DNA from 4 places in the Priestia sp. USM5 genome. Region 3 is predicted to be linked to each of the others. Evidence: a T-box and tRNA genes for the amino acid it is inferred to sense, from the RefSeq annotation. Region 3 holds a T-box; the other regions hold tRNA genes.

Region 1 (6,893 bases), 3.4 Mb from region 3:
AATAAACACGTCCATGGTTAACGATAAATCCGGATTCTCTCCTCGGCTGCTGCAAAATACAATTGAATTTGCATCAGGGGCCCAGCATCCTACAGAGTGATGATAAGGTCCATCCGTTAAAAACGTCACTTCTTTATTTTTAAGTTTAACGACCGCAACTTGCGTATATTCACCTTTTAAATAGCCGCTAGCATCGGATTTATACAACAAACGTTCCACTTCGTATGGCTGAGGATGCTCATGATTTTGTTCAACTCTTACAGCTTTTTCTTCTACTTTTGTAGAAAACATAATTTCATCACTATAAGGAGACCATACGGGATTACTAACGCCTTTTTCACAATCTGTGAGTGCTTCTGCTTCCCCGCCTGTCGCTGCTAATAGATAGAGCTGAACGGTTTGACTGCGATCTGATAAAAAAGCAATCCACCTGCCGTCAGGAGACCAGGCGGGAGAATGATTATTTCCTTTATAATACGTCAATTGCTTTGTTTTTTTTGTTTCAAGATCTAACATAAACAGCTGCGTCTCATAACCGTTTTCTATTTTTTTCGTTTCTCGAACCGTATAAACTACACTTTTTCCATCTAGAGAAATCTGAGGGTTATACACAGACTTCAATTCATACAAATCCTCTACCGTTACCGTACGCTTTTTTACATGATTCAATTTCTTCGCCCCCAAGGATTCATTTTTAAACCAAATAGCCAATCGATAAAAACGAAAGTAGCGTTTCCCTCTTACTTTATCATTTCTAAAAATAAAAATCTAAAAATTTAGAAAATTAGTTGTTTTTTCTTCTTTTAATCTATATAATAATAAAAAGGGTGCAGAGGTGATGAGGTATGAACAATGAAAAATCGTACACGGAAATGATGAAGTCCCTCGCTCGCAAGAAAAAAGTAATTGATACTGTGAGTATGTTGGATGTTTATATCGAAATGGTAATTGATGAATCGCTTTTTAAGCGTCAAAAAGAACTGTTAGAAACAAACATTAACACGGCATTAGATCAACGTGATGAAACTGCTTTTTATGAGCTATCAGCACAGTACCAATCCTTACTTCAAACATCTACTTAATATTTCAAGAAGTTCATTCATGTTAATGATTTATATGTACGTTTAACAGGCAGAACCTTTCTTCTCAGGAAGAACAGCTGTCTGTTAAATCGTGTTTACTACATAAAAAAAGATTCTTACAGATGTAAGAATCTTTTTTGTTAGGATTTTTTCTATGAGTGGAAGTAAACAACCGTTCCACTCATAGATTTTTTGTTATTTATGCGCCTGAAACTGCTCTTCTTCTGTTGAACCTTTTAAAGCTGTTGTAGAGGAAGTCCCACCGGAAACTACTTGCGCCACTTCATCAAAATAACCCGTTCCTACTTCACGCTGATGTCTTGTAGCAGTATATCCATTTATTTCACTAGCAAACTCTCTTTCTTGTAACTCTGAATAAGCTGCCATTCCTCTTGTTTTATATCCTCGTGCCAGTTCAAACATGCTGTGATTTAAAGCGTGGAAGCCAGCAAGCGTAACGAATTGGAATTTGTAGCCCATTTTTGCGATTTCTCTTTGAAACTTTTCAATCGTTTTCTTATCTAATTTTTTCTTCCAGTTGAAAGATGGTGAACAGTTATAAGCAAGCATTTTACCTGGGAATTTTTCATGAATAGCATCTGCAAATTTTTGTGCCTGTTCCAAGTTTGGTTCAGACGTCTCACACCATACTAGATCAGCATATGGCGCATATGCTAAGCCACGAGCGATAGCTTGATCGATTCCGGCTCTCGTGCGATAAAAACCTTCAGCGGTGCGTTCACCTGTAATAAACTGGCGATCTACAGGATCAACATCACTTGTAATTAAATCAGCGGCATCAGCATCGGTACGAGCAATCAGAAGTGTTGGAACACCCATTACATCAGCAGCTAAACGAGCAGCAATCAAGTTTTTCACAGCTGTCTGAGTTGGAAGCAATACCTTGCCGCCAAGATGACCACACTTTTTCTCAGATGACAATTGATCTTCAAAGTGTACCGCAGATGCTCCTGACTCAATCATTCCTTTCATTAATTCAAATACGTTCAACTGTCCTCCGAACCCTGCTTCTGCATCTGCTACAATTGGAGCAAAGTAATCAATATCTCCTTCTCCTTCTAAATGCTGAATTTGATCGGCACGCTGCAGCGCTTGATTGATTCGTTTCACAACATGCGGCACGCTGTTTGCTGGATATAGACTTTGATCAGGATACATATTTCCTGAAAGGTTTGCATCTGCAGCTACTTGCCATCCACTGAGATAAATGGCTTTTAACCCTGCTTTTACCTGTTGTACTGCTTGATTTCCTGTTAAAGCTCCTAATGCATGAACGTATGGCTCTGTTTTTAATAAGTTCCAGAACTTTTCGGCCCCTCTTCTAGCAAGCGTGTGTTCAATATCAATGGATCCTCTCAGTCCAATGACTTTTTCTGCAGAATATGGACGTTCAATTCCTTTCCAACGCTCATCGCTTTTCCAGTTCTCTTCAAGGTTTTTTACACGAATCTCTTTCATTCTTTATACCCCCTAATGAATTTAAAATTCTATATTCATAAAAATATAAAACGCAGCAGTGAGAATATGTCTGTTTCATGATGAAGTAAATTAGCAGTTTGCCATAGTGTTAGTAAGAACGTAGATGAAATAAGTAAATAGTTGAAGGACATGTAGTAAGACTTTGCTGAGGTGAATATACGCTGATAAGTTTGACTGCTATCTTTTCAATCACAAATAACTATTCCTCCCTATTGTTATAAAACAGTTTTTATTTTACATACGTTATTATATAACAGTACTTTCGAAAATGAAACCTCCTTTTAGAATTTTTTTCCTACTCGCAAGGAGGCTTTTCTATTAATACCTACGTATAAAAGGCTTCATATATCCTTTACTTTTTCTTATATCACTTATTCATTTCTTTCATACTTCTCAACAAATGAAATTCTTTCCAATATTGTTGGATGACCATATCGAAAAATTTTCACTAAATACGGCGGATTCACCTGGGACAGTCCTGATTTTGTTAAATCCTGAAATGTTTTAATAGCAGCTTGTTTATCTCCTGTTAAGTCCATGGCGTACGTGTCAGATTGAAGTTCATGATGACGCGACTGCATATTTGTTAAAGGACTTACAGCAAATGTGAGCACAGAAAAAATAAGTAGAATAAGCGGTAATGAATTTAAATCACTAAGAGAAGTGATTTTTAATGCTTTCCCCCATCTCTTAATCACAAAGCTAGCTAAATGTTTCGTTAGCCATAAACCTACAATCGATAAAACTAAGGCTGAAGCAATCCCTACATAAATATGTTTCTTCACATAGTGACCCATTTCGTGCGCCATGATAAACAAAATTTCACGTTCCGTCAATTTATTAAGAGTAGTATCCCATAACACAATTCTTGAATTAGAACCTATTCCCGTTACATATGCATTGAGAGAGTTCGTTTTTTCAGACATGTTTACTTCATATACATGCTTAGCAGGTATATGAGCTTCATCTGCTAAATGCAAAATTTTCGTCTCCAGCTCTTTATTCTTTAATGGATAAAAATCGTTATATAACGGATCGATAACCACTGGTTGAATAAACGTCAAAAATAGCGTAAATGGAATAGATACTAGCCACGCATACAGCCACCATCTTTTTGAAAACTTACGAATGAATGCATACAACACAGCAATCACTAAAAACATCGTGGCATAGTTCACCCAAAAATCTGTAAAAAGATCTTTCATCCATCCTTGGAAAGGTTGCGTCGTAATATGGTAAGCCGTTGAAAGCTTATAGCTAATCCAGTCCATAGGAAAAGAGTAGATCAGCAGCAGAACAGATAACCAAAATACATAAATAGCAGTTTGGAGAAGACTGAAACGACTGACGTCTTTAGACCACTTATTCACTTTCTTAGACACACCTAACACTAAAATTAAAATAAACCCTAACCACTCATATGGAATTCGGATAAAAAAGAGCGCATCTCTAATCTTTGAATATTTTTCGGTTAACATAAGTTCTCTTGCATTCATAAACGTAGCCGGATCCACGCTGGTACCTTTTAATGATTGTGGAATAGAGGTGTCACTTATATAAAATAAATACACCCATATACAAGCTGCATACACAAGAAAAACTCCGATGGACCACAAAACAATTTTTTTCACGCATTCCCCTCCTTTTGTACAAACAGTATTCTGTTATTACTATTGTAGGTTTTTTTTCGAAATTTAGAACAAGCGTTTAGAGATGTGCTATAGGAAATGCAAATTGTGAAGAGAAAATCATAGAAAAACGAAAAACAGAGTTTATTCTTTTGTCTAAACTCTGTTTACAAACAAAAAAAGCAGTTTGCATATGCAAACTGCTTTTGAGATGACCCGTACGGGATTCGAACCCGTGTTACCGCCGTGAAAGGGCGGTGTCTTAACCGCTTGACCAACGGGCCAGTATGGCTCCACAGGTAGGACTCGAACCTACGACCGATCGGTTAACAGCCGATAGCTCTACCACTGAGCTACTGTGGAATATGGTGGGCCTAAGTGGACTCGAACCACCGACCTCACGCTTATCAGGCGTGCGCTCTAACCAGCTGAGCTATAGGCCCATTATTTGGAGCGGGTGATGAGAATCGAACTCACGACATCAGCTTGGAAGGCTGAGGTTTTACCACTAAACTACACCCGCGTTACTTAAGATGGGGCGACTGATGGGAATCGAACCCACGAATGCCGGAACCACAATCCGGTGCGTTAACCACTTCGCCACAATCGCCGTCTTAAAATGGTGGCTCGGGACGGAATCGAACCGCCGACACAAGGATTTTCAGTCCTTTGCTCTACCAACTGAGCTACCGAGCCAAACAAAATGGCGGTCCCGACGGGAATCGAACCCGCGATCTCCTGCGTGACAGGCAGGCATGTTAACCGCTACACCACGGGACCACTTTGGTTGCGGGGACAGGATTTGAACCTGCGACCTTCGGGTTATGAGCCCGACGAGCTACCGAACTGCTCCACCCCGCGATGATATGAATATGATATAAATAAATGGCGGAGGAAGAGGGATTCGAACCCCCGCGGGCTTTAACACCCCTGTCGGTTTTCAAGACCGATCCCTTCAGCCGGACTTGGGTATTCCTCCGTATATTTATAACAAATGTAACTTATATGGTAGCGGCGGAGGGAGTCGAACCCACGACCTCACGGGTATGAACCGTACGCTCTAGCCAGCTGAGCTACACCGCCATATTATTCGTTACAATTATTTAATTTCATTGGTGGAGCCTAGCGGGATCGAACCGCTGACCTCCTGCGTGCAAGGCAGGCGCTCTCCCAGCTGAGCTAAGGCCCCATAAATGGTCGGGAAGACAGGATTCGAACCTGCGACCCCTTGGTCCCAAACCAAGTGCTCTACCAAGCTGAGCTACTTCCCGTTTATGGCGCGCCCGAGAGGAGTCGAACCCCTAACCTTTTGATCCGTAGTCAAACGCTCTATCCAATTGAGCTACGGGCGCTTTATATGGAGCGGAAGACGAGGTTCGAACTCGCGACCCCCACCTTGGCAAGGTGGTGTTCTACCACTGAACTACTTCCGCTTATTAAAATGAGCCATGAAGGACTCGAACCTTCGACCCTCTGATTAAAAGTCAGATGCTCTACCAACTGAGCTAATGGCTCTCTATGGCTGGGCTAGCTGGATTCGAACCAACGCATGACGGAATCAAAATCCGTTGCCTTACCGCTTGGCGATAGCCCAATAAAATGGTGGAGGGGGGCAGATTCGAACTGCCGAACCCGAAGGAGCGGATTTACAGTCCGCCGCGTTTAGCCACTTCGCTACCCCTCCGATATAAATGGTGCCGGCAAGAGGACTTGAACCCCCAACCTACTGATTACAAGTCAGTTGCTCTACCAGTTGAGCTACACCGGCACGGTGGTGGAGGATGACGGGATCGAACCGCCGACCCCCTGCTTGTAAGGCAGGTGCTCTCCCAGCTGAGCTAATCCTCCAAATATCATACACAACATTAAATGTGTATATAAGTTTTTTACAAATGAGCCAAATAAAAAACCCCTAGACTCTTTTACAAGAGCATAAAAAGGGGTCTTATTCATTGCCTGGCAACGTCCTACTCTCACAGGGACAAAGTCCCAACTACCATTGGCGCTAAAGAGCTTAACTTCCGTGTTCGGTATGGGAACGGGTGTGACCTCTTCGCTATCGCCACCAGACAAGAGATTGCTCTCTCAAAACTAGATAACAATTTGCTGAGTAAAGCTTACGCTTTTAAAAGTTTGGTTAAGTCCTCGATCGATTAGTATCAGTCAGCTACACATGTCGCCACGCTTCCACCTCTGACCTATCAACCTGATCATCTTTCAGGGATCTTACTAGCTTGCGCTATGGGAAATCTCATCTTGAGGGGGGCTTCATGCTTAGATGCTTTCAGCACTTATCCCGTCCACACATAGCTACCCAGCGATGCCTTTGGCAAGACAACTGGTACACCAGCGGTGTGTCCATCCCGGTCCTCTCGTACTAAGGACAGCTCCTCTCAAATTTCCTACGCCCACGACGGATAGGGACCGAACTGTCTCACGACGTTCTGAACCCAGCTCGCGTACCGCTTTAATGGGCGAACAGCCCAACCCTTGGGACCGACTACAGCCCCAGGATGCGATGAGCCGACATCGAGGTGCCAAACCTCCCCGTCGATGTGGACTCTTGGGGGAGATAAGCCTGTTATCCCCGGGGTAGCTTTTATCCGTTGAGCGATGGCCCTTCCATGCGGAACCACCGGATCACTAAGCCCGACTTTCGTCCCTGCTCGACTTGTAGGTCTCG
Region 2 (6,893 bases), on a different contig from region 3:
TCTCTTTAGTGTTAAGGTAGTTTCTTCTCTACTTAAGATTATGTATCAATTTATGTGTATGTAAAAAGCAAGGGACTTCTAACAGTGGTGATAACGTTCATAACAAATTTAAAAGTGAAAAAATACTAGTTTAATATTAATTATTACTACAGTTAAGTACGTATTAAAATTTATTTTTTAGAGATATTACTTCTTTATTTTATATTATATAGAAGTAAAAGTGAAAACTTACTTTTTATAAAAATAGGATAAAATTTATATCATTTGTAGAAAAATGATCCATTTGTCGCCATTTAGAGTTAATATTAAAACATTATTTTTTATAAGTTAGTTTCACCATTTACACTTATAATACAATAACTTTTACACTTTAACCTTATTTAAATATGATATAATACATTATTAGTTAATAGAAAAATATAAGGAGTGTGCATTATGATTGATAACCCCAGTAAAATCATTACCATTGAAGACGTGATGGAGATGTTAGCTATTTCATCTAAGAAAACAATTTATACATATATCCAGCAAGGAAAACTACATCCGATTAATAAAGATGACTGGCATATCGAAGGTCGTTATGAATTTGATCTAGTAGATGTGGTTCGGTTAAAAGAAGAATTAAAAAAGCCAGGACTTACGACAAAAGAAGTAGCGCAGCAACTGGATGTATCCGTTACAACGGTCAATAAGTATATTAAGCAAGAATTATTACCAGCGTTCCAAGAAGAATACCGAGGAATCAATTGTTATTTTATCCATGAAGAAGAGTTAGAAGTATTTAAGCGCACGCATGAAATCGGTCGTAAACCGAGTAAGCGTCATTTTTATCATGCCGAACAAAATATTGCTTTATTTCAACTTTTTGTAAAGAAAGACGAGGAAAAAGAGCAACTTGCCCGTATCATCTCCGTAGAAGATCCGATTATGGCTATTACAGAACAACATGAGGAGTTAACATTAGAGGAATTAATTGACCGAGGCTTTGAAGCAGCCTATACCATTGAGTCGAAAAAAATGATTACCAAAGAAGGCTATGCTACGTTTACCTTTAAGCAAACAGCTTATGCAAAATCACATCTTTATAAGCTCATGGATTTATTTTATCAATACCTAAGCCCGACCAATATGAGGATTACGCCACAAGAAGAGAAAGAGCAATTTTTAATTGAAATCAAACCTATATTACTGACCGAATCCTCACACGAACTTATGGAGTTATTAGAGTCTGTTCTTGTCTCAGGTAAAATTAACAAGCGTAGCCGTGGCATTTATATTGATAGCGATTTGGAAGTGGTACGAGTCAAAGTAACAAGCGATTTAAAAGAAGAATTGCAGCAAAAAGCGAAAGAATTAGGTAAACGAAGCATTGAAGAATTGTTACTATATGCTGTACAAAAATTATAAAATGAAATAAGAAACGTTCAACTTTAACAAGACAAGCCAATAAAAACGGGCTTGTCTTTATCTATACGATGAAATAAAAAAGTTTAATAAATTATCTTCTCATTATTAGGACTTTAGAAAGTAAATTAATCCTTTTGATAGATTAATTTACTTTCTATTTGATTTCAGCTGTATTTTAAATATTCCCTCATGATTTCTAGATTATAATGGAAGTTATTGGCCGTTCAATACAAGTTTCAGTACTCTAGAAACTTGTATTTTATTGCTATGTAAAGTTAGCTACTATAATGAGTGTTATAAGTAAAAAAAGAGCATACACCCGTTGGTTTCCAACAAGTGTATGCTCTTTTTTAATATGACTTTTAACAGTTATTTATTCTTTTAGTTCTGTCATAAATAATTCAAAGTATACAATTCCGATGCAAAACTGGGAAATGTGTCATAAGGATTTTCTAATATACATATGGATAGTGATGTAGCGATATTGTTACTCAGTGATACTTGATGCGCAATGAAAATCAGTGAGTTTATATAGATTCACATGAACTTTTATTGCATAGAAAAAACCATCGAAAGTATCTGAATGACAAAAAAAGCTAATAAACTACTTAAATATCTATGACGTACATTTTAGAGAAAGGAGTATCTATATGAGTGACTACTTTGAGGAGGTAATGAGGAAACTGACTATTGAAGATGTTAGCATTCTGGGATGGTTATTTCAGAATGAAGCAAACGCTGTGTTTAAAGCGATAAAGAAAAGTAGTATTGCAGATGAGTTTGAATATTCAACAGCTAACTTTCGTAAGACACTCAACAAGCTTGAAGCTATCCATTTCATAGGAACTGTTACTGGAGGAAAAGAACATAAATTGTATCTAACAGAATACGGTCAACAAGCTGTACAACAGGCCATACTTCAAGGAGAAGAAAATGAGGGGGTTAAGGAAATATGATAGGTATTGTAGGAATTGGTGCTGCAGGTGGGAATATAGCTGATTTAGCATTTGAAAATGGTATTAATGCTGTTGCATTGAACTTTTCAGAACGTGATTTGGAGTCATTAGATTTTGTAGAAGAGCGTCTAAGGCTTATAGGTAGCGAAGGAGTAGGAAAAAATCGAGATGAAGCTATTAATCTTATGGTCGATAAAAACTGGGAACTGGCACTGAAGTTTATTAAAGAGAACTTTTCAACACCTAGTACTGAAATTATTATGGTTTGTTTTTCTGCAGGTGGTGGCTCTGGTGGTGGTATTGGACCGATGCTTGTGGATCTTCTTGCTCAGGAAATGGATGACAAAGCAATTGTAGCAGTTCCTATCTTACCCGATACTACAGAAGCATTGGTTCATCAAGTCAATGCACTGTATGTTACTGAAGAGCTTTCACCTCAGGACCTTTGTGTATTACCTATTGATAACGAGCAGGTGAAAAAGAAAAATCCGAATGCAGGAAAAGCTAGAATCTTTAAAGAAACAAACGAAACATTTGTGAACTTAATTAGTACTCTTCCTAAATATACGGATAGACACTCTAAGCATGGTGTTTTAGATAAGAAAGACTTACGTACAATTTTTTCAACAAAAGGAATTTCTGCCATTTCATCTGCAGAAATAACAAAATTAGATGAAGGGCAAGCAGATATTAGAAATGAGGGTATTACAGAAGTAATTAAGAAATCATGGGAAAACTCAATCTTTGCACCACTTGAAATGCAAACTATACCAAAAGCAGGAATTATATATGAAGGTCCACTAGACTTATTTACGATAGATTCAGCCCAACTATTTAGTTCCTTTAAGGGGGGAGAGCCAACCCATCTATTTGAAGGAACCTATGAAAGTGATCATGCAAAGGTAACAACAATTTTATCAGGAATGCCTTATTATTCTACCCGATTAAAAACTATTGAAGAAAAAATTGAAGCACAGCAGAAGGTAAAAGAGGAGTTATCTACCATAGAAACAGGTTATGAATCTAAGTTGAAATTGCCTAAGGCTTCTCATAAGAAACCACTACCTAGAAATAAAAAGAAGGCAATCAATTCAATTTTAGATAAGTATCAGAATCGTTGAGCATTTTTAGTATATCTATGAAGACAAACATATATATATAAGATGCACTTTTTATAGACTCTTTGTTTACACAGATGTGGAGAGATCACCTTTATGAATCACTTGAAACCCTTACTGCCACAAGGGTTCTTTTTTGTAGAGTGTTCCAGAAAAAGTTGTTGTTTAAATTGGAAATAAGTATGTAAACATTGGGTATAGAAGAATCTGAGTATAAGAATATACTTCGTATTTGTTACTCTAATATCAAAAAATTTTCTAATTAACATTTTTGCTATGAAACGATATAAATTCTATATTAATTAAAATCAATAATTTATCTCCTACAAATAAAAAAGCAGTTTGCATATGCAAACTGCTTTTAAGATGACCCGTACGGGATTCGAACCCGTGTTACCGCCGTGAAAGGGCGGTGTCTTAACCGCTTGACCAACGGGCCAATATGGCTCCACAGGTAGGACTCGAACCTACGACCGATCGGTTAACAGCCGATAGCTCTACCACTGAGCTACTGTGGAATATGGTGGGCCTAAGTGGACTCGAACCACCGACCTCACGCTTATCAGGCGTGCGCTCTAACCAGCTGAGCTATAGGCCCATTATTTGGAGCGGGTGATGAGAATCGAACTCACGACATCAGCTTGGAAGGCTGAGGTTTTACCATTAAACTACACCCGCTTATTTTTAAAAATGGCGGTCCCGACGGGAATCGAACCCGCGATCTCCTGCGTGACAGGCAGGCATGTTAACCGCTACACCACGGGACCAAAATAGAAAATGGAGGAGGAAGAGGGATTCGAACCCCCGCGGGCTTTGACACCCCTGTCGGTTTTCAAGACCGATCCCTTCAGCCGGACTTGGGTATTCCTCCGTATATTGCATGGTGGAGCCTAGCGGGATCGAACCGCTGACCTCCTGCGTGCAAGGCAGGCGCTCTCCCAGCTGAGCTAAGGCCCCATGATACTTCTGGTCGGGAAGACAGGATTCGAACCTGCGACCCCTTGGTCCCAAACCAAGTGCTCTACCAAGCTGAGCTACTTCCCGTTCATGGCGCGCCCGAGAGGAGTCGAACCCCTAACCTTTTGATCCGTAGTCAAACGCTCTATCCAATTGAGCTACGGGCGCTTATTAAAATGGTGCCGAGGGCCGGACTTGAACCGGCACGGTAGTCACCTACCGCAGGATTTTAAGTCCTGTGTGTCTGCCAATTCCACCACCCCGGCAGGACTTTTATACGTGGAGGCGGCAACCGGATTTGAACCGGTGATAAAGGTTTTGCAGACCTTGGCCTTACCACTTGGCTATGCCGCCAATATATATGGAGCGGAAGACGAGGTTCGAACTCGCGACCCCCACCTTGGCAAGGTGGTGTTCTACCACTGAACTACTTCCGCACATTTATTTAATTTAAGATGCGGGTGAAGGGACTTGAACCCCCACGTCATAAGACACTAGATCCTAAGTCTAGCGCGTCTGCCAATTCCGCCACACCCGCGTGTGAATATAACTGGTGAGCCATGAAGGACTCGAACCTTCGACCCTCTGATTAAAAGTCAGATGCTCTACCAACTGAGCTAATGGCTCTCTATGGCTGGGCTAGCTGGATTCGAACCAACGCATGACGGAATCAAAATCCGTTGCCTTACCGCTTGGCGATAGCCCAATAAAGAGATGGTGGAGGGGGGCAGATTCGAACTGCCGAACCCGAAGGAGCGGATTTACAGTCCGCCGCGTTTAGCCACTTCGCTACCCCTCCGATATAAATGGTGCCGGCAAGAGGACTTGAACCCCCAACCTACTGATTACAAGTCAGTTGCTCTACCAGTTGAGCTACACCGGCACGGTGGTGGAGGATGACGGGATCGAACCGCCGACCCCCTGCTTGTAAGGCAGGTGCTCTCCCAGCTGAGCTAATCCTCCAAAAAAATCTATATAAGCGCGTTAATAAGCGTTATTTTCATTACTTATGATAGAATATTTCAAATAAAAAACCCCTATGCTCTTTTACAAGAGACTCATAAGGGGTCTTATTTATTGCCTGGCAACGTCCTACTCTCACAGGGACAAAGTCCCAACTACCATTGGCGCTAAAGAGCTTAACTTCCGTGTTCGGTATGGGAACGGGTGTGACCTCTTCGCTATCGCCACCAGACAAGAGATTGTTCTCTCAAAACTAGATAACAGTTTGCTGAGTAAAGCTTACGCTTTTAAAAGTTTGGTTAAGTCCTCGATCGATTAGTATCAGTCAGCTACACATGTCGCCACGCTTCCACCTCTGACCTATCAACCTGATCATCTTTCAGGGATCTTACTAGCTTGCGCTATGGGAAATCTCATCTTGAGGGGGGCTTCATGCTTAGATGCTTTCAGCACTTATCCCGTCCACACATAGCTACCCAGCGATGCCTTTGGCAAGACAACTGGTACACCAGCGGTGTGTCCATCCCGGTCCTCTCGTACTAAGGACAGCTCCTCTCAAATTTCCTACGCCCACGACGGATAGGGACCGAACTGTCTCACGACGTTCTGAACCCAGCTCGCGTACCGCTTTAATGGGCGAACAGCCCAACCCTTGGGACCGACTACAGCCCCAGGATGCGATGAGCCGACATCGAGGTGCCAAACCTCCCCGTCGATGTGGACTCTTGGGGGAGATAAGCCTGTTATCCCCGGGGTAGCTTTTATCCGTTGAGCGATGGCCCTTCCATGCGGAACCACCGGATCACTAAGCCCGACTTTCGTCCCTGCTCGACTTGTAGGTCTCGCAGTCAAGCTCCCTTGTGCCTTTACACTCTACGAATGATTTCCAACCATTCTGAGGGAACCTTTGGGCGCCTCCGTTACATTTTAGGAGGCGACCGCCCCAGTCAAACTGCCCACCTGACACTGTCTCCCGGCCCGATCAGGGCCGCGGGTTAGAATTTCAATACAGCCAGGGTAGTATCCCACCGACGCCTCCACCGAAGCTAGCGCTCCGGCTTCTCAGGCTCCTACCTATCCTGTACAAGCTGTACCAAAATTCAATATCAGGCTACAGTAAAGCTCCACGGGGTCTTTCCGTCCTGTCGCGGGTAACCTGCATCTTCACAGGTACTATAATTTCACCGAGTCTCTCGTTGAGACAGTGCCCAGATCGTTACGCCTTTCGTGCGGGTCGGAACTTACCCGACAAGGAATTTCGCTACCTTAGGACCGTTATAGTTACGGCCGCCGTTTACTGGGGCTTCGATTCAGAGCTTCTCCCAAAGGATAACCCCTCCTCTTAACCTTCCAGCACCGGGCAGGCGTCAGCCCCTATACTTCGCCTTGCGGCTTCGCAGAGACCTGTGTTTTTGCTAAACAGTCGCCTGGGCCTATTCACTGCGGCTCTCTCGGGCTATACACCCTACCAGAGCACCCCTTCTCCCGAAGT
Region 3 (6,893 bases):
AACGGCTACAGCGTCAGTTGTTGGATTAAAGTCCGCTAGGTTTCCTAGTAAGAAACGGAACGTGTTGCGGATTTTACGGTATACTTCTGCTACTTGTTTTAAAATGTTATCAGATACACGAACATCCGCTTGGTAATCTACAGAAGCTACCCATAGACGTAAAATATCCGCACCTAGTTGTTTCATTACTTTTTCTGGAATTACAACATTCCCTAATGACTTACTCATTTTGCGACCTTCACCGTCTAAAGCAAATCCGTGGCTAAGTACGCCTTTATAAGGTGCTTCACCTGTTACAGCTACACTTGTAGAAAGACTTGAATTAAACCAGCCGCGGTATTGGTCAGAACCTTCTAAATACAAATCAGCCGGACGCTGTAAGTCTTCACGCTCTTCAAGAACAGCTTGATGTGAAGAACCAGAGTCAAACCATACGTCCATGATGTCTGTTTCTTTTGTGAAACGGCCATTTGGGCTTCCTTCATGAGTAAAGCCTTCTGGAAGCAAGTCTTTTGCTTCACGCTCAAACCATACGTTTGATCCATGTTCTCTAAATAGATTTGATACGTGCTCAATTGTCTCGTCCGTAATGATTGGCTCATCATTTTCAGCATAAAATACTGGAATCGGAACGCCCCATGCACGTTGACGAGAAATACACCAGTCTCCGCGGTCACGCACCATGTTATAAAGTCGCGTTTCACCCCAAGTAGGCACCCATTCTGTTTTTTCTACTGCTTTTAATAAATCTTCACGGAAATCTTTAATAGACGCAAACCACTGTGCTGTTGCACGGAAAATTGTTGGTTTCTTCGTACGCCAGTCATGTGGATATGAGTGGGTAATGAAACTTAATTTTAACAGCGCGCCTTCTTCTTCTAGTTTGTCTGTAATCGGCTTATTCGCTTTATCATAGAATAATCCTTCAAATCCTGGTGCTTCATTCGTCATATGACCCTTACTATCAACTGGACAAAGAACTTCCAAACCATATTTTTGACCAACGATAAAGTCGTCTTCCCCGTGTCCCGGTGCTGTATGAACACAGCCAGTACCAGCATCAGTCGTTACGTGATCGCCAAGAACAACTAAAGAATCACGCTTGTAGATTGGATGTTCAGCTACCACGCGTTCAAGTTCTGAACCTTTTACTGTACGAAGTGTCTTATAGTCAGCCCATTCAATTTCTTTAGCAACTGTTTCAATAAGTTCAGTTGCTACTACATATTTTGCTCCATCTGCTTCAACTACGCTGTACTGAAGCTCGGGATTGACAGCAATCCCTTGGTTAGCTGGCATTGTCCATGGTGTTGTCGTCCAAATGATGAATTTTTCATCTTGTTCAAGCACGCCTTTACCATCTTTCACATTAAACGCTACGTAAATAGAAGCTGAACGCTTGTCATAGTATTCAATTTCCGCTTCTGCTAAAGCAGATTCACTTGAAGGGGACCAGTATACAGGTTTTAATCCTTTGTAGATATAGCCTTTTTTCGCCATATCGCCAAATACTTTGATTTGCTGCGCTTCGTACTGTGGCTGAAGCGTTACATATGGATTATCCCAATCTCCGCGTACGCCTAAACGCTTGAACTGCTCACGCTGGCCGTTTACTTGTTCCCAAGCATACTGTTCGCAAAGCTTACGGAATTCAGCTACTGTCATTTCTTTGCGGTTTACTTTTTTATTTTTTGTTAAAGCCGTTTCAATTGGCAAGCCGTGTGTATCCCAGCCTGGCACATAAGGTGCGCAGAAGCCTGACATCGACTTATAGCGAACGATAAAATCTTTTAAAATTTTATTTAAGGCATGTCCCATGTGAATATCGCCATTGGCATATGGAGGTCCATCATGCAGGACGAATAGCGGACGGCCTTCCGTACGTTTTTGTACTTTTTCATAAATATTCATTTCAGCCCACTGTTCTTGCATTTTAGGCTCGCGGTTCGGTAAATTTCCACGCATCGGAAATTCAGTTTTTGGCATCAATAATGTATCTTTATATTCCATGTTTTACCCTCCAAAAAAAAACGTAAATTTCATATCTTTTTGCACCATAACAAAAAGACCTCCTCATCCCAAAAAGGGACGAGAAGGCCTCCCGCGGTACCACCCTAGTAGATTTGCTGCACGCAAATCCTCTTTGCATTCGTAACGTGAATAAACCGCCACTGCTTACTATCATCATTTCAGCAATGGTACTCTAGGGTGATTTTCACTTTTTTGTTTGTTATCGAGCTCGCACCATCCTCGATTCGCTTTGACAAACTAAAAAAGCTACTGTCCCTGTCTCCGTACTGTTTGATATGAAATTTCATCTGTTACCAAATTATATGACAACAAAACGTGAGAAGTCAAGATGATGTCTTGACTAGTCAATTTTTTCTTCTAGCGCTGGCATCTCATAATCCATCAACTGATCCCAGTCATCGCTGTTTAACATTTCAAGCTGTGCTTCAATTAACATTTTGAAACGAGTTCTAAATACTTTAGACTGCTTTTTCGTCTCCTCAATGTCCATCGCAATTTTACGAGACTTAGACAGTGCTTCATTAATAATACGGTCCGCATTTTTTTCTGCTTCTTTTATAATGAGCTTCGCTTCTTTTTCAGCGTTTCGCTTTACATCTTCCGCTGCTTCTTGAGCAATTAAAATTGATTTATTTAACGTTTCTTCGATGTTAGTAAAATGTCCAAGACGATCTGTTAATTCAGATACTCTTCCTTCTAACTCCTTTTTATCACGCATTACCAGCTCATAGTCTTTAATTACTTGGTCAAGAAACTCATTTACTTCATCTTCATCATATCCGCGAAATCCGCGATTAAACTCTTTGTTATGAATATCCAAAGGGGTTAAAGGCATCTAGGCCACCTCCGTGTTGTCTCATTACATCATTAGTAATGGTTTATTCGACATATTTTTAAAATTTCCTGCTAGTAGATTTCTTTATTTCTGCTTTCCTACAACAATTCGCCATTTTTCTTTTTTGGTTTTGCCTTCAAGTGAAACGATACGACTTCTGCCGTGGCCACGAAGCGACAAAATATCACCTTCATGACATTCAAAAGAAGGCTGTTCAATGACTTTAAAATTTACTTTTACCGCTCCATTTGCAATAAACGGCTGGACTTTTTGTCTTGATAAATTGTGAATGGTCGACAGCAAAACATCAAGCCTCATTGAAGAAACTGTATAAACGTGTTCAATCAGCTCTTCTTTTACCACATGCAGCTGCTCTCTTTGAATAGAAGAAAGTGAAACTTTGGCTTTTCCAATTGATGTTAAATTCATCTCAATATAAGAAGAAATTTCCTCTGCGGCTACAAGCTGAATATCGTCTCCCGCAACCAAAATATCGCCAAATTTTGAACGGCGCAGTCCTAAGGACATCGCCGAACCAAGAACTTGAGGATGTTCAATCGTCACAAACTTTTTAGGATAATTCAATTCGTACATATGCAACTGAAAATCTTCGCTTTCAGGCACATAGTAATCCGGATATAGCAGCGCACGCTTGCGTTCAGCAAACGGTTGTCCACCATCAAATGAAACTTGAACCTCTCCTTCAGTCCCGACAATAACCGTCACAATCTGCTGCTCTCTTGGATCTAAAAAATCCGTTAATTTTGGGCTGTATTGATGTAGGACATCTTCTTTCCACTGAAGAACTTGATCAATAAACCCATGTTCTTCTTGCCTAAAATGTTCATAAATAGACATATTATTACTCCTACTATTGGTATGTAAAAAAGGAATCCAGCGATTCCTTTTTTAAATAAACCCCATCACATTATTAAGTGAATACACGCCTCTTTCCGCAAATCGTAGTAAAAAGATTGCAACAAGAGGTGAAATATCAATCATGCCAATAGGCGGAATGATTTTACGAAAAGGCTCTAAGTAAGGCTCGCAAATACTGCCAAGCAGCTGACCAAACTTAGAGGCCCTTACATCGGGTACCCAAGACATCAAAATGTAAATAATCAGTGCCCATGAGTAAAGCCCAATCAATTTTGCGAGAATCCCAAAAACGATGTCCAAAAACTACCACCTCTTTACGTTTGTTGTATCGTGTTCTCCCATCATATCTGAAATGCTTCCGCTTACGTCTACATTATCAGGTGTACATAAAAAGATGTCGGTTCCAATTTTTTGAATGTCCCCGCCTAAAGCATAAACTGTACCACTTAAAAAGTCGACAATTCTCACTGCTTGATCTCGTTGAATGCGCTGTAAATTAACAACTACGACTTTACGATTTTTTAAATGATCCGTAATTTCTTGTGCTTCGGCATAGACGCGAGGTTCGCAAAGCATCATTTTTGATGATTTTTGAACGCTTTGCAAGCTAATCACGTTTTGCTGCTGATTCGGCTGCTGACTAGCTTTCACTGGTCTCGACTGCTGTACAGGCTCTTCTACCGACTCTTCTTGTTCGTAATGTTCTTCTACATATTCAGTATCGTCATCAAGAGCAAAAAAACTTCTAAAGCGATTTTTCATACTCATCTTGAATTACACCTCCTTAACGTTCATTCCCAACTAGCGTGGTTCCTAGTCGAATAAATGTTGCTCCTTCTTCAATTGCAATTGCATAATCGTTTGACATTCCCATTGATAGCTCCGTACAAGGTGCATACGGGAGGTTTAGTTCTTGTATACGATCCTGCAATTTCTTTAGACCTTGAAAACAGCTGCGAAGCAAGGACTCGTCATCTGTGTGAGGAGCCATGGTCATTAATCCAACTACTTGGATATTTGTAAATGTTTCAAGAGATTGAATAAATGGAATTACCTCTTCTACAGCAAGGCCATGCTTTGATTGTTCTTCGGCAACATTAACTTGTACAAAACATTTTATACGATGTCCTGCACGTTTATCAATTTCTTTTGCTAAAGATAATCGGTCTAGTGAATGAATATAGTCAACTTTATCAATCACATTTTTTACTTTTCTTGTTTGTAAGCTTCCGATAAAATGCCAGGTCGCTTTCTCACCGATTGATTCATACTTTTCTAGAAGACCTTCATCCCTGTTTTCTCCAAGATGTAAAATGCCTGCATCCACTGCTTCTGCTGCTCGTTTTGTGGAAACGTATTTTGTTACAGCAATCAGCTTTACATCTTCTCGATTTCGATTAACTTTTTTACATGCTTCAGCAATTGTTTGTTGAACTGCTTCTAGATTTTCACTTACGCTAGCTGTCACTATGTAATTACTCCTCCTTAAAGCCTATGAAGTTAAACATGCGTCCTGTTTTCCCTTGGTCGCGGCGATGTGAGAAGAACAGGTCATCTTCACAGCTTGTACAATACGACGATGTTAAAATTCGTTCCGGCAATACGCCTGCGTTTTGAATCAGCAGCTTATTGACTTTTTTTAAATTAAGCGCGTATTGTCCAGGGCTTACTTCTTGATATCCATTTTGGCCAACTACTTCGTTTACTTGTGTAATGACGCGGTTATCGACAACATAACAGCAATCTTCAATCGAAGGGCCAATCGCCACGTAAATATCTTCAACCGGAACATTTTCTTGCTCTACCCAACGTCGAATCATATTTCCTGCAATATCTTTTACTGTTCCCTTCCACCCAGCATGAGCAAGACCAACTAAATGGTGATCAGGCGCATAGAAGTACAGCGGAACACAATCTGCATAACATAAAGCTAACAAAATATCAGATTCATTTGTATAAATGCCATCCGCTGCTTTTATGCCCTCTTCATACTTGTAGAGTCCTTTTGCACAGTCGGCTTTTGTTACTTTTTGAACAGTTGCTTCATGTACTTGTTCAGCACATACAAAGCTTTCAAAAGACATGTCTAGTTCGGCTGCTAAAATTTTTCTATTTGTAATAACATCTTCTACGTTATCGTTTACGTGAAGCCCTAGGTTAAAAGAAGCAAATGGAGGTTTACTCACGCCACCATTTTTTGTGGTGAAACCAGCAACAAGCATATCATTCTTTTCTACCCAAGGGCTCAGCCACATAAACGACTCGTGATGGCTTTTTTTTAATGGCTCAGGATTCATGTATGTGACACATCCCTTGTTTCATTTGTTCTCACATATTGTACCACAGATTGCTAGGTGCTGTTGACAAAAAACTAATTCTCTTCAGGCTGAAATGCGTCTTTATAACGTACTAAAATGACATCGGAACCAATTTTCACAATATTTTTCCACGGAATCACAATTTCATCATCTTTTCCAAAGAAGCCCAATACACGAGAGCCTCCGATAATGACGGCCTGTATTTTTCCCGTTGTTAAGTCAATATCAATATCCCCTACATTTCCAAGTTTTTTGCCATCAGCCACATTCACTACATCTTTCAGCTGAAACTCTGAAATCTTTAACATGCTCTCTCCTCCTATAGCCAACTTTATTCCTTAGCCTATATATATTTTCAAATTTTCATTTCATGAAGGAAAAGCTTATTTTTTCTCTGCCATTCTCTTTCTATAAGCATTTTGTTCACTAATTACACAGTTTTTCATCAAGAGACATTCTCAATAAGCAGCGAGAAGTCCTCATAGCAATAGGAAATCTAACATGAATATCTTTTGGTTATGTATTCATTGATACATACAAAATAAGCATCGTGTCTGTTTTTATAGACACGATGCTTATTAAGTTGAACATCAAATAAAGTGAATGGTATTGATTGTATGAACAAGAGCAGCTGCCAGTTTAGAGAGCTTTTGTTAACTTTGAATATTTTTATTCATCTGTTTAATAGCAGCTTTTTCTAAACGAGAAACCTGCGCTTGAGAAATACCAATTTCTTCAGCAACTTCCATCTGTGTTTTACCTTGGAAGAAGCGCTTTCGTAAAATTAGTTTTTCTCGCTCGTTCAATCTTCTCATACCTTCTTGCAAAGC
Region 4 (6,893 bases), on a different contig from region 3:
ACCCTGTAGTTGAAACTTCGTTCCCTCTTGAGTGGATCCTGAGTACGGCGGAACACGTGAAATTCCGTCGGAAGCTGGGAGGACCATCTCCCAAGGCTAAATACTACCTAGTGACCGATAGTGAACCAGTACCGTGAGGGAAAGGTGAAAAGCACCCCGGAAGGGGAGTGAAAGAGATCCTGAAACCGTGTGCCTACAAGTAGTCAGAGCCCGTTAACGGGTGATGGCGTGCCTTTTGTAGAATGAACCGGCGAGTTACGATCCCATGCAAGGTTAAGCTGATAAGGCGGAGCCGTAGCGAAAGCGAGTCTGAATAGGGCGTTTAGTATGTGGTTGTAGACCCGAAACCAGGTGATCTACCCATGTCCAGGGTGAAGTTCAGGTAACACTGAATGGAGGCCCGAACCCACGCACGTTGAAAAGTGCGGGGATGAGGTGTGGGTAGCGGAGAAATTCCAATCGAACCTGGAGATAGCTGGTTCTCTCCGAAATAGCTTTAGGGCTAGCCTCATGTTGTGAGAGTCTTGGAGGTAGAGCACTGATTGGACTAGGGGCCCCCAACGGGTTACCGAATTCAGTCAAACTCCGAATGCCAAAGACTTATCCATGGGAGTCAGACTGCGAGTGATAAGATCCGTAGTCAAAAGGGAAACAGCCCAGACCACCAGCTAAGGTCCCCAAGTATACGTTAAGTGGAAAAGGATGTGGAGTTGCTTAGACAACCAGGATGTTGGCTTAGAAGCAGCCACCATTTAAAGAGTGCGTAATAGCTCACTGGTCGAGTGACTCTGCGCCGAAAATGTACCGGGGCTAAACGTATCACCGAAGCTGTGGATTGACATCTTTGATGTCAGTGGTAGGAGAGCGTTCTAAGTGCAGCGAAGTCAGACCGTAAGGACTGGTGGAGCGCTTAGAAGTGAGAATGCCGGTATGAGTAGCGAAAGACAAGTGAGAATCTTGTCCACCGAATGCCTAAGGTTTCCTGAGGAAGGCTCGTCCGCTCAGGGTTAGTCGGGACCTAAGCCGAGGCTGAAAAGCGTAGGCGATGGCCAACAGGTTGATATTCCTGTACCACCTCCCCGCCGTTTGAGTAATGGGGGGACGCAGTAGGATAGGGTAAGCGCGCTGCTGGATATGCGCGTTCAAGCAGTTAGGCTGATGAGTAGGCAAATCCGCTCATCATAAAGGCTGAGCTGTGATGACGAGGGAATTATAGTACCGAAGTTCCTGATTCCACACTGCCAAGAAAAGCCTCTAGCGAGGCGGGAGGTGCCCGTACCGCAAACCGACACAGGTAGGCGAGGAGAGAATCCTAAGGTGATCGAGAGAACTCTCGTTAAGGAACTCGGCAAAATGACCCCGTAACTTCGGGAGAAGGGGTGCTCTGGTAGGGTGTATAGCCCGAGAGAGCCGCAGTGAATAGGCCCAGGCGACTGTTTAGCAAAAACACAGGTCTCTGCGAAGCCGCAAGGCGAAGTATAGGGGCTGACGCCTGCCCGGTGCTGGAAGGTTAAGAGGAGGGGTTATCCTTTGGGAGAAGCTCTGAATCGAAGCCCCAGTAAACGGCGGCCGTAACTATAACGGTCCTAAGGTAGCGAAATTCCTTGTCGGGTAAGTTCCGACCCGCACGAAAGGCGTAACGATCTGGGCACTGTCTCAACGAGAGACTCGGTGAAATTATAGTACCTGTGAAGATGCAGGTTACCCGCGACAGGACGGAAAGACCCCGTGGAGCTTTACTGTAGCCTGATATTGAATTTTGGTACAGCTTGTACAGGATAGGTAGGAGCCTGAGAAGCCGGAGCGCTAGCTTCGGTGGAGGCGTCGGTGGGATACTACCCTGGCTGTATTGAAATTCTAACCCGCGGCCCTGATCGGGCCGGGAGACAGTGTCAGGTGGGCAGTTTGACTGGGGCGGTCGCCTCCTAAAATGTAACGGAGGCGCCCAAAGGTTCCCTCAGAATGGTTGGAAATCATTCGTAGAGTGTAAAGGCACAAGGGAGCTTGACTGCGAGACCTACAAGTCGAGCAGGGACGAAAGTCGGGCTTAGTGATCCGGTGGTTCCGCATGGAAGGGCCATCGCTCAACGGATAAAAGCTACCCCGGGGATAACAGGCTTATCTCCCCCAAGAGTCCACATCGACGGGGAGGTTTGGCACCTCGATGTCGGCTCATCGCATCCTGGGGCTGTAGTCGGTCCCAAGGGTTGGGCTGTTCGCCCATTAAAGCGGTACGCGAGCTGGGTTCAGAACGTCGTGAGACAGTTCGGTCCCTATCCGTCGTGGGCGTAGGAAATTTGAGAGGAGCTGTCCTTAGTACGAGAGGACCGGGATGGACACACCGCTGGTGTACCAGTTGTCTTGCCAAAGGCATCGCTGGGTAGCTATGTGTGGACGGGATAAGTGCTGAAAGCATCTAAGCATGAAGCCCCCCTCAAGATGAGATTTCCCATAGCGCAAGCTAGTAAGATCCCTGAAAGATGATCAGGTTGATAGGTCAGAGGTGGAAGCGTGGCGACATGTGTAGCTGACTGATACTAATCGATCGAGGACTTAACCAAAATTTTAAAAGCGTAAGCTTTACTCAGCCAACTGTTATCTAGTTTTGAGAGAGCAATCTCTTGTCTGGTGGCGATAGCGAAGAGGTCACACCCGTTCCCATACCGAACACGGAAGTTAAGCTCTTTAGCGCCAATGGTAGTTGGGACTTTGTCCCTGTGAGAGTAGGACGTTGCCAGGCAATAAATAAGACCCCTTATGAGTCTCTTGTAAAAGAGCATAGGGGTTTTTTATTTGAAATATTCTATCATAAGTAATGAAAATAACGCTTATTAACGCGCTTATATAGATTTTTTTGGAGGATTAGCTCAGCTGGGAGAGCACCTGCCTTACAAGCAGGGGGTCGGCGGTTCGATCCCGTCATCCTCCACCACCGTGCCGGTGTAGCTCAACTGGTAGAGCAACTGACTTGTAATCAGTAGGTTGGGGGTTCAAGTCCTCTTGCCGGCACCATTTATATCGGAGGGGTAGCGAAGTGGCTAAACGCGGCGGACTGTAAATCCGCTCCTTCGGGTTCGGCAGTTCGAATCTGCCCCCCTCCACCATCTTTATTGGGCTATCGCCAAGCGGTAAGGCAACGGATTTTGATTCCGTCATGCGTTGGTTCGAATCCAGCTAGCCCAGCCATAGAGAGCCATTAGCTCAGTTGGTAGAGCATCTGACTTTTAATCAGAGGGTCGAAGGTTCGAGTCCTTCATGGCTCACCAGTTATATTTACACGCGGGTGTGGCGGAATTGGCAGACGCGCTAGACTTAGGATCTAGTGTCTTATGACGTGGGGGTTCAAGTCCCTTCACCCGCATCTTAATTTAGATAAATGCGCGGAAGTAGTTCAGTGGTAGAACACCACCTTGCCAAGGTGGGGGTCGCGAGTTCGAACCTCGTCTTCCGCTCCATATATATATTGGCGGCATAGCCAAGTGGTAAGGCCAAGGTCTGCAAAACCTTTATCACCGGTTCAAATCCGGTTGCCGCCTCCACGTATAAGTCCTGCCGGGGTGGTGGAATTGGCAGACACACAGGACTTAAAATCCTGCGGTAGGTGACTACCGTGCCGGTTCAAGTCCGGCCCTCGGCACCATTTTAATAAGCGCCCGTAGCTCAATTGGATAGAGCGTTTGACTACGGATCAAAAGGTTAGGGGTTCGACTCCTCTCGGGCGCGCCATAAACGGGAAGTAGCTCAGCTTGGTAGAGCACTTGGTTTGGGACCAAGGGGTCGCAGGTTCGAATCCTGTCTTCCCGACCATTTATGGGGCCTTAGCTCAGCTGGGAGAGCGCCTGCCTTGCACGCAGGAGGTCAGCGGTTCGATCCCGCTAGGCTCCACCATACAGTACACGGAGGAATACCCAAGTCCGGCTGAAGGGATCGGTCTTGAAAACCGACAGGGGTGTTAAAGCCCGCGGGGGTTCGAATCCCTCTTCCTCCGCCATTTTCTATTTTGGTCCCGTGGTGTAGCGGTTAACATGCCTGCCTGTCACGCAGGAGATCGCGGGTTCGATTCCCGTCGGGACCGCCACTTTAAAATATGCGGGTGTAGTTTAGTGGTAAAACCTCAGCCTTCCAAGCTGATGTCGTGAGTTCGATTCTCATCACCCGCTCCAAATCCAAGTAAAGGGCCTATAGCTCAGCTGGTTAGAGCGCACGCCTGATAAGCGTGAGGTCGGTGGTTCGAGTCCACTTAGGCCCATCATGTTTTATAGTAATTGAATTTAACTTATAAATTGATACTGGCCCGTTGGTCAAGCGGTTAAGACACCGCCCTTTCACGGCGGTAACACGGGTTCGAATCCCGTACGGGTCATCAAAAAAGCAGTTTGCATTTGCAAACTGCTTTTTTATTTCTATTAAATAAAATTAGGAGGAGATTGAATAAGAAAAGCGAAATAAGCTGTGGTAGCTTCTGCCGTAGGTTTAGTTATTTAGTTAGCGACTCCATTAGCTCTACCGAATTTAGGAGGTTCTTCTGGATCAGCAGAAGCTGCTGATGTTGAAGGAGACGTAACGGAAAAAGCGTTCTTTGAATCTGCTCAATAGTACAATGTGATGGTACTGGGTCTTTAGAGGATGATTCGAACAAACAGGTGATGACCAAAAAACGGTCAACTTTCATAGACCTTAACCGAATGGACTCTTCTGTAACGAGAAACAATGTTTAAAGATCTCCACCATTTTATGTATTAATAACTTAAAATCTTAAATAAAATATTCTCCTTAATATAAATGCCTTTATAAAAGTTGTGCTAATCTCTTTTCTTAATTGCTGAAAATTTGTATCTAATCCCCCCATTGTGTGTAAAACAAAAGTTAAATTCCTTACAGAGCGTTTCTCTGCACGTTAAAGACATATAATTTAATGTTTTTTATTAATAAATGCTGTAATTAAATAATCTCTGCATAAATTTAGACCTTTCTTCTTATCACATTAATTTAATAGGGGATATAATATCAATTTCCTATGTATTGTTCATGACATAGTTATTTGGCTAATGTTTAAATCACTAAGGAAATACTTCTATACATTTAATAAATATATAAAAGGAAAGTTCGTAAAAGTATACTTTTACGAACTTTCCTTTTATATAAGAAATCTACTGTTTTTATCGTTCGTTTAAGTAAGAAAAGTAATTACGAACGTTCTCTTTATCTAATACACTTTTACGAACGTTTTTGGTAGAATAAAAAGAAGATAGACACAAAAGGGAGTATAAAAATGGAAAATAGAAAATTTGGATATATCCGTGTAAGCAGCCGAGATCAAAATGAAGGACGACAACTTCAGTCCATGGAAGAAGTGGGCATTTCTCCTCGAGATATTTTCATGGATAAACAAAGTGGAAAAAATTTCAATCGAGAACAGTACCAATTACTAAAACGAATGATTCGTAAAGGAGATATTCTTTACATTCATTCACTAGATCGTTTTGGTCGTAACAAAGAAGAAATTTTACAAGAGTGGAATGCTATTACGAAAGAAATTGAGGCAGACATTGTTGTCTTGGATATGCCTTTGCTGGATACGACTCAGTATAAGGATAGTTTGGGAACCTTTATTGCAGATTTGGTTCTTCAAATTTTGTCCTGGATGGCGCAAGAAGAACGAGATCGTATTCGTAAACGCCAGCGAGAAGGAATTAATGCTGCGCTGAAGAGTGGTATATCTTTTGGCCGTCCTAAAGCCCAAGTTAGCCAAGATTTTATTGAGGCTTATAACCGTTGGAAACGAAATGAAATTACAGCCGTACAGGCAATGAAGGAAGCGAATGTAAAAAAGACAACGTTTTATAAATTAGTAAAACAACATGAGGATGCAATGAATATGTAAACTGTTTAAGCTAGTTTATGTTTTACCTTTAGAGCTTTGAAATAAATATTATTCTTTGTGTCAAGTTATCTTTTATTCCATATTCTTCTATATACTAATTTATCTATTAACCTCGTATTAAAACAATGAAAAAAGGAAACACTATTTTTAAAAGAGAAATGATAAAGGGGTTAATCGTTTATGGAAAATAATATATCCAACGAAATGAGTCAAATTGAAAAAAATATATCTGATGAAATATTAGCTGAATTGTTTTTAAGTCAAGTAACGAAACAATTCAAAAGAGGTAAAATTCTTGAAGAGATTGATCAGTCCTTAAAGAATAAAGACAAAGAAGCTTTTTTGCGTTTAACGGTTGAACTAAAATTTGTATCTTAGTAAATAATTAGAAATAGGAAGTCATTATATAAACAAACCAGACTGAGTATCTTTCATAAGAGGTTAAGAACACAATTATTATGGTTTAGCTTCAATATAAATGGGATAATGAGCAGGAGAATATATTTCTATTAAGATTAGTAAATAAGCAAGCATGCAGCAGATCATAATTGCTCCTGTTACTAAAGCGCAACGAAGAAATTTCTTCATTATTTTATGTCTTTGAAACTTATTAAAGTTAAGAATGTTACTCATAAAATCCTCCCTTTCCGGATTGATGGAGACATATTGTAAAAAGAAGATAAAACTATCTTCCTTAAAGATCAAAGGAATAGTTTTATCTTTTAATGTAACACGATCATACGTACTAAGAAATAGTAAGTTGTGAGATGAAGGAGATAATATGTTATAAAAAGTAAACTTATACAAATGAAATAATAAATGCAGCTTTTCGCTAGTTATATAAGCTGGCGATTTTTGCATTTTGAGAATGGAAAGTTGCCTAAGGTTACCCTACCTACTCTTAATGTAGTCTTCTTTATTCCTCAAGCTATTGAACGCGAGTTTTTATGGTTTGCAAAGTAGCTATATTATTTTGGACTGTTAAATTTAATTCATAGTATCCTCTCTC

The links. A T-box is a leader RNA that pairs with one kind of tRNA and senses whether it is charged. The one in region 3 lies ahead of ileS (isoleucine--tRNA ligase), so its partner is inferred to be a tRNA-Ile.
Region 1: it encodes a tRNA-Ile, which carries the amino acid that the T-box ahead of ileS (isoleucine--tRNA ligase) is inferred to sense. The anticodon was not compared.
Region 2: it encodes a tRNA-Ile, which carries the amino acid that the T-box ahead of ileS (isoleucine--tRNA ligase) is inferred to sense. The anticodon was not compared.
Region 4: it encodes a tRNA-Ile, which carries the amino acid that the T-box ahead of ileS (isoleucine--tRNA ligase) is inferred to sense. The anticodon was not compared.

What each region holds. Positions count from the first base shown of each region.
Region 1 covers NZ_JBSGKN010000001.1:4,034,502-4,041,394, forward strand. The annotation lists gene ACWATA_RS21170 (S9 family peptidase) at 1-669, opposite strand, end outside; gene ACWATA_RS21175 (IDEAL domain-containing protein) at 846-1,082, shown strand; gene aceA (isocitrate lyase) at 1,278-2,561, opposite strand; gene ACWATA_RS21185 (M48 family metallopeptidase) at 2,954-4,213, opposite strand; tRNA gene ACWATA_RS21190 (tRNA-Glu) at 4,423-4,494, opposite strand; tRNA gene ACWATA_RS21195 (tRNA-Asn) at 4,499-4,573, opposite strand; tRNA gene ACWATA_RS21200 (tRNA-Ile) at 4,577-4,653, opposite strand; tRNA gene ACWATA_RS21205 (tRNA-Gly) at 4,660-4,733, opposite strand; tRNA gene ACWATA_RS21210 (tRNA-His) at 4,745-4,820, opposite strand; tRNA gene ACWATA_RS21215 (tRNA-Phe) at 4,831-4,906, opposite strand; tRNA gene ACWATA_RS21220 (tRNA-Asp) at 4,915-4,990, opposite strand; tRNA gene ACWATA_RS21225 (tRNA-Met) at 4,995-5,071, opposite strand; tRNA gene ACWATA_RS21230 (tRNA-Ser) at 5,097-5,189, opposite strand; tRNA gene ACWATA_RS21235 (tRNA-Met) at 5,217-5,293, opposite strand; tRNA gene ACWATA_RS21240 (tRNA-Ala) at 5,324-5,399, opposite strand; tRNA gene ACWATA_RS21245 (tRNA-Pro) at 5,405-5,481, opposite strand; tRNA gene ACWATA_RS21250 (tRNA-Arg) at 5,486-5,562, opposite strand; tRNA gene ACWATA_RS21255 (tRNA-Gly) at 5,569-5,643, opposite strand; tRNA gene ACWATA_RS21260 (tRNA-Lys) at 5,653-5,725, opposite strand; tRNA gene ACWATA_RS21265 (tRNA-Gln) at 5,730-5,804, opposite strand; tRNA gene ACWATA_RS21270 (tRNA-Tyr) at 5,811-5,894, opposite strand; tRNA gene ACWATA_RS21275 (tRNA-Thr) at 5,903-5,978, opposite strand; tRNA gene ACWATA_RS21280 (tRNA-Val) at 5,983-6,058, opposite strand; rRNA gene rrf (5S ribosomal RNA) at 6,165-6,280, opposite strand; rRNA gene ACWATA_RS21290 (23S ribosomal RNA) at 6,344-6,893, opposite strand, start outside.
Region 2 covers NZ_JBSGKN010000007.1:67,165-74,057, reverse strand. The annotation lists gene ACWATA_RS28255 (helix-turn-helix domain-containing protein) at 436-1,407, shown strand; gene ACWATA_RS28250 (hypothetical protein) at 2,058-2,363, shown strand; gene ACWATA_RS28245 (FtsZ/tubulin family protein) at 2,360-3,484, shown strand; tRNA gene ACWATA_RS28240 (tRNA-Glu) at 3,849-3,920, opposite strand; tRNA gene ACWATA_RS28235 (tRNA-Asn) at 3,925-3,999, opposite strand; tRNA gene ACWATA_RS28230 (tRNA-Ile) at 4,003-4,079, opposite strand; tRNA gene ACWATA_RS28225 (tRNA-Gly) at 4,086-4,159, opposite strand; tRNA gene ACWATA_RS28220 (tRNA-Asp) at 4,173-4,248, opposite strand; tRNA gene ACWATA_RS28215 (tRNA-Ser) at 4,260-4,352, opposite strand; tRNA gene ACWATA_RS28210 (tRNA-Ala) at 4,363-4,438, opposite strand; tRNA gene ACWATA_RS28205 (tRNA-Pro) at 4,449-4,525, opposite strand; tRNA gene ACWATA_RS28200 (tRNA-Arg) at 4,530-4,606, opposite strand; tRNA gene ACWATA_RS28195 (tRNA-Leu) at 4,616-4,704, opposite strand; tRNA gene ACWATA_RS28190 (tRNA-Cys) at 4,719-4,792, opposite strand; tRNA gene ACWATA_RS28185 (tRNA-Gly) at 4,801-4,875, opposite strand; tRNA gene ACWATA_RS28180 (tRNA-Leu) at 4,895-4,976, opposite strand; tRNA gene ACWATA_RS28175 (tRNA-Lys) at 4,990-5,065, opposite strand; tRNA gene ACWATA_RS28170 (tRNA-Gln) at 5,070-5,144, opposite strand; tRNA gene ACWATA_RS28165 (tRNA-Tyr) at 5,154-5,237, opposite strand; tRNA gene ACWATA_RS28160 (tRNA-Thr) at 5,246-5,321, opposite strand; tRNA gene ACWATA_RS28155 (tRNA-Val) at 5,326-5,401, opposite strand; rRNA gene rrf (5S ribosomal RNA) at 5,518-5,633, opposite strand; rRNA gene ACWATA_RS28145 (23S ribosomal RNA) at 5,697-6,893, opposite strand, start outside.
Region 3 covers NZ_JBSGKN010000001.1:622,725-629,617, reverse strand. The annotation lists gene ileS (isoleucine--tRNA ligase) at 1-2,010, opposite strand, end outside; T-box leader at 2,082-2,302, opposite strand; gene ACWATA_RS03290 (DivIVA domain-containing protein) at 2,372-2,866, opposite strand; gene ACWATA_RS03285 (YlmH family RNA-binding protein) at 2,951-3,724, opposite strand; gene ACWATA_RS03280 (YggT family protein) at 3,776-4,045, opposite strand; gene ACWATA_RS03275 (cell division protein SepF) at 4,049-4,513, opposite strand; gene ACWATA_RS03270 (YggS family pyridoxal phosphate-dependent enzyme) at 4,530-5,213, opposite strand; gene pgeF (peptidoglycan editing factor PgeF) at 5,221-6,042, opposite strand; gene ACWATA_RS03260 (YlmC/YmxH family sporulation protein) at 6,117-6,371, opposite strand; gene sigG (RNA polymerase sporulation sigma factor SigG) at 6,717-6,893, opposite strand, start outside.
Region 4 covers NZ_JBSGKN010000008.1:69,422-76,314, reverse strand. The annotation lists rRNA gene ACWATA_RS28720 (23S ribosomal RNA) at 1-2,561, shown strand, start outside; rRNA gene rrf (5S ribosomal RNA) at 2,625-2,740, shown strand; tRNA gene ACWATA_RS28710 (tRNA-Val) at 2,857-2,932, shown strand; tRNA gene ACWATA_RS28705 (tRNA-Thr) at 2,937-3,012, shown strand; tRNA gene ACWATA_RS28700 (tRNA-Tyr) at 3,021-3,104, shown strand; tRNA gene ACWATA_RS28695 (tRNA-Gln) at 3,112-3,186, shown strand; tRNA gene ACWATA_RS28690 (tRNA-Lys) at 3,191-3,266, shown strand; tRNA gene ACWATA_RS28685 (tRNA-Leu) at 3,280-3,361, shown strand; tRNA gene ACWATA_RS28680 (tRNA-Gly) at 3,381-3,455, shown strand; tRNA gene ACWATA_RS28675 (tRNA-Cys) at 3,466-3,539, shown strand; tRNA gene ACWATA_RS28670 (tRNA-Leu) at 3,552-3,640, shown strand; tRNA gene ACWATA_RS28665 (tRNA-Arg) at 3,650-3,726, shown strand; tRNA gene ACWATA_RS28660 (tRNA-Pro) at 3,731-3,807, shown strand; tRNA gene ACWATA_RS28655 (tRNA-Ala) at 3,813-3,888, shown strand; tRNA gene ACWATA_RS28650 (tRNA-Ser) at 3,899-3,991, shown strand; tRNA gene ACWATA_RS28645 (tRNA-Asp) at 4,003-4,078, shown strand; tRNA gene ACWATA_RS28640 (tRNA-Gly) at 4,090-4,163, shown strand; tRNA gene ACWATA_RS28635 (tRNA-Ile) at 4,176-4,249, shown strand; tRNA gene ACWATA_RS28630 (tRNA-Glu) at 4,292-4,363, shown strand; gene ACWATA_RS28625 (recombinase family protein) at 5,273-5,884, shown strand; gene ACWATA_RS28620 (IDEAL domain-containing protein) at 6,065-6,262, shown strand; gene ACWATA_RS28615 (hypothetical protein) at 6,813-6,893, opposite strand, start outside.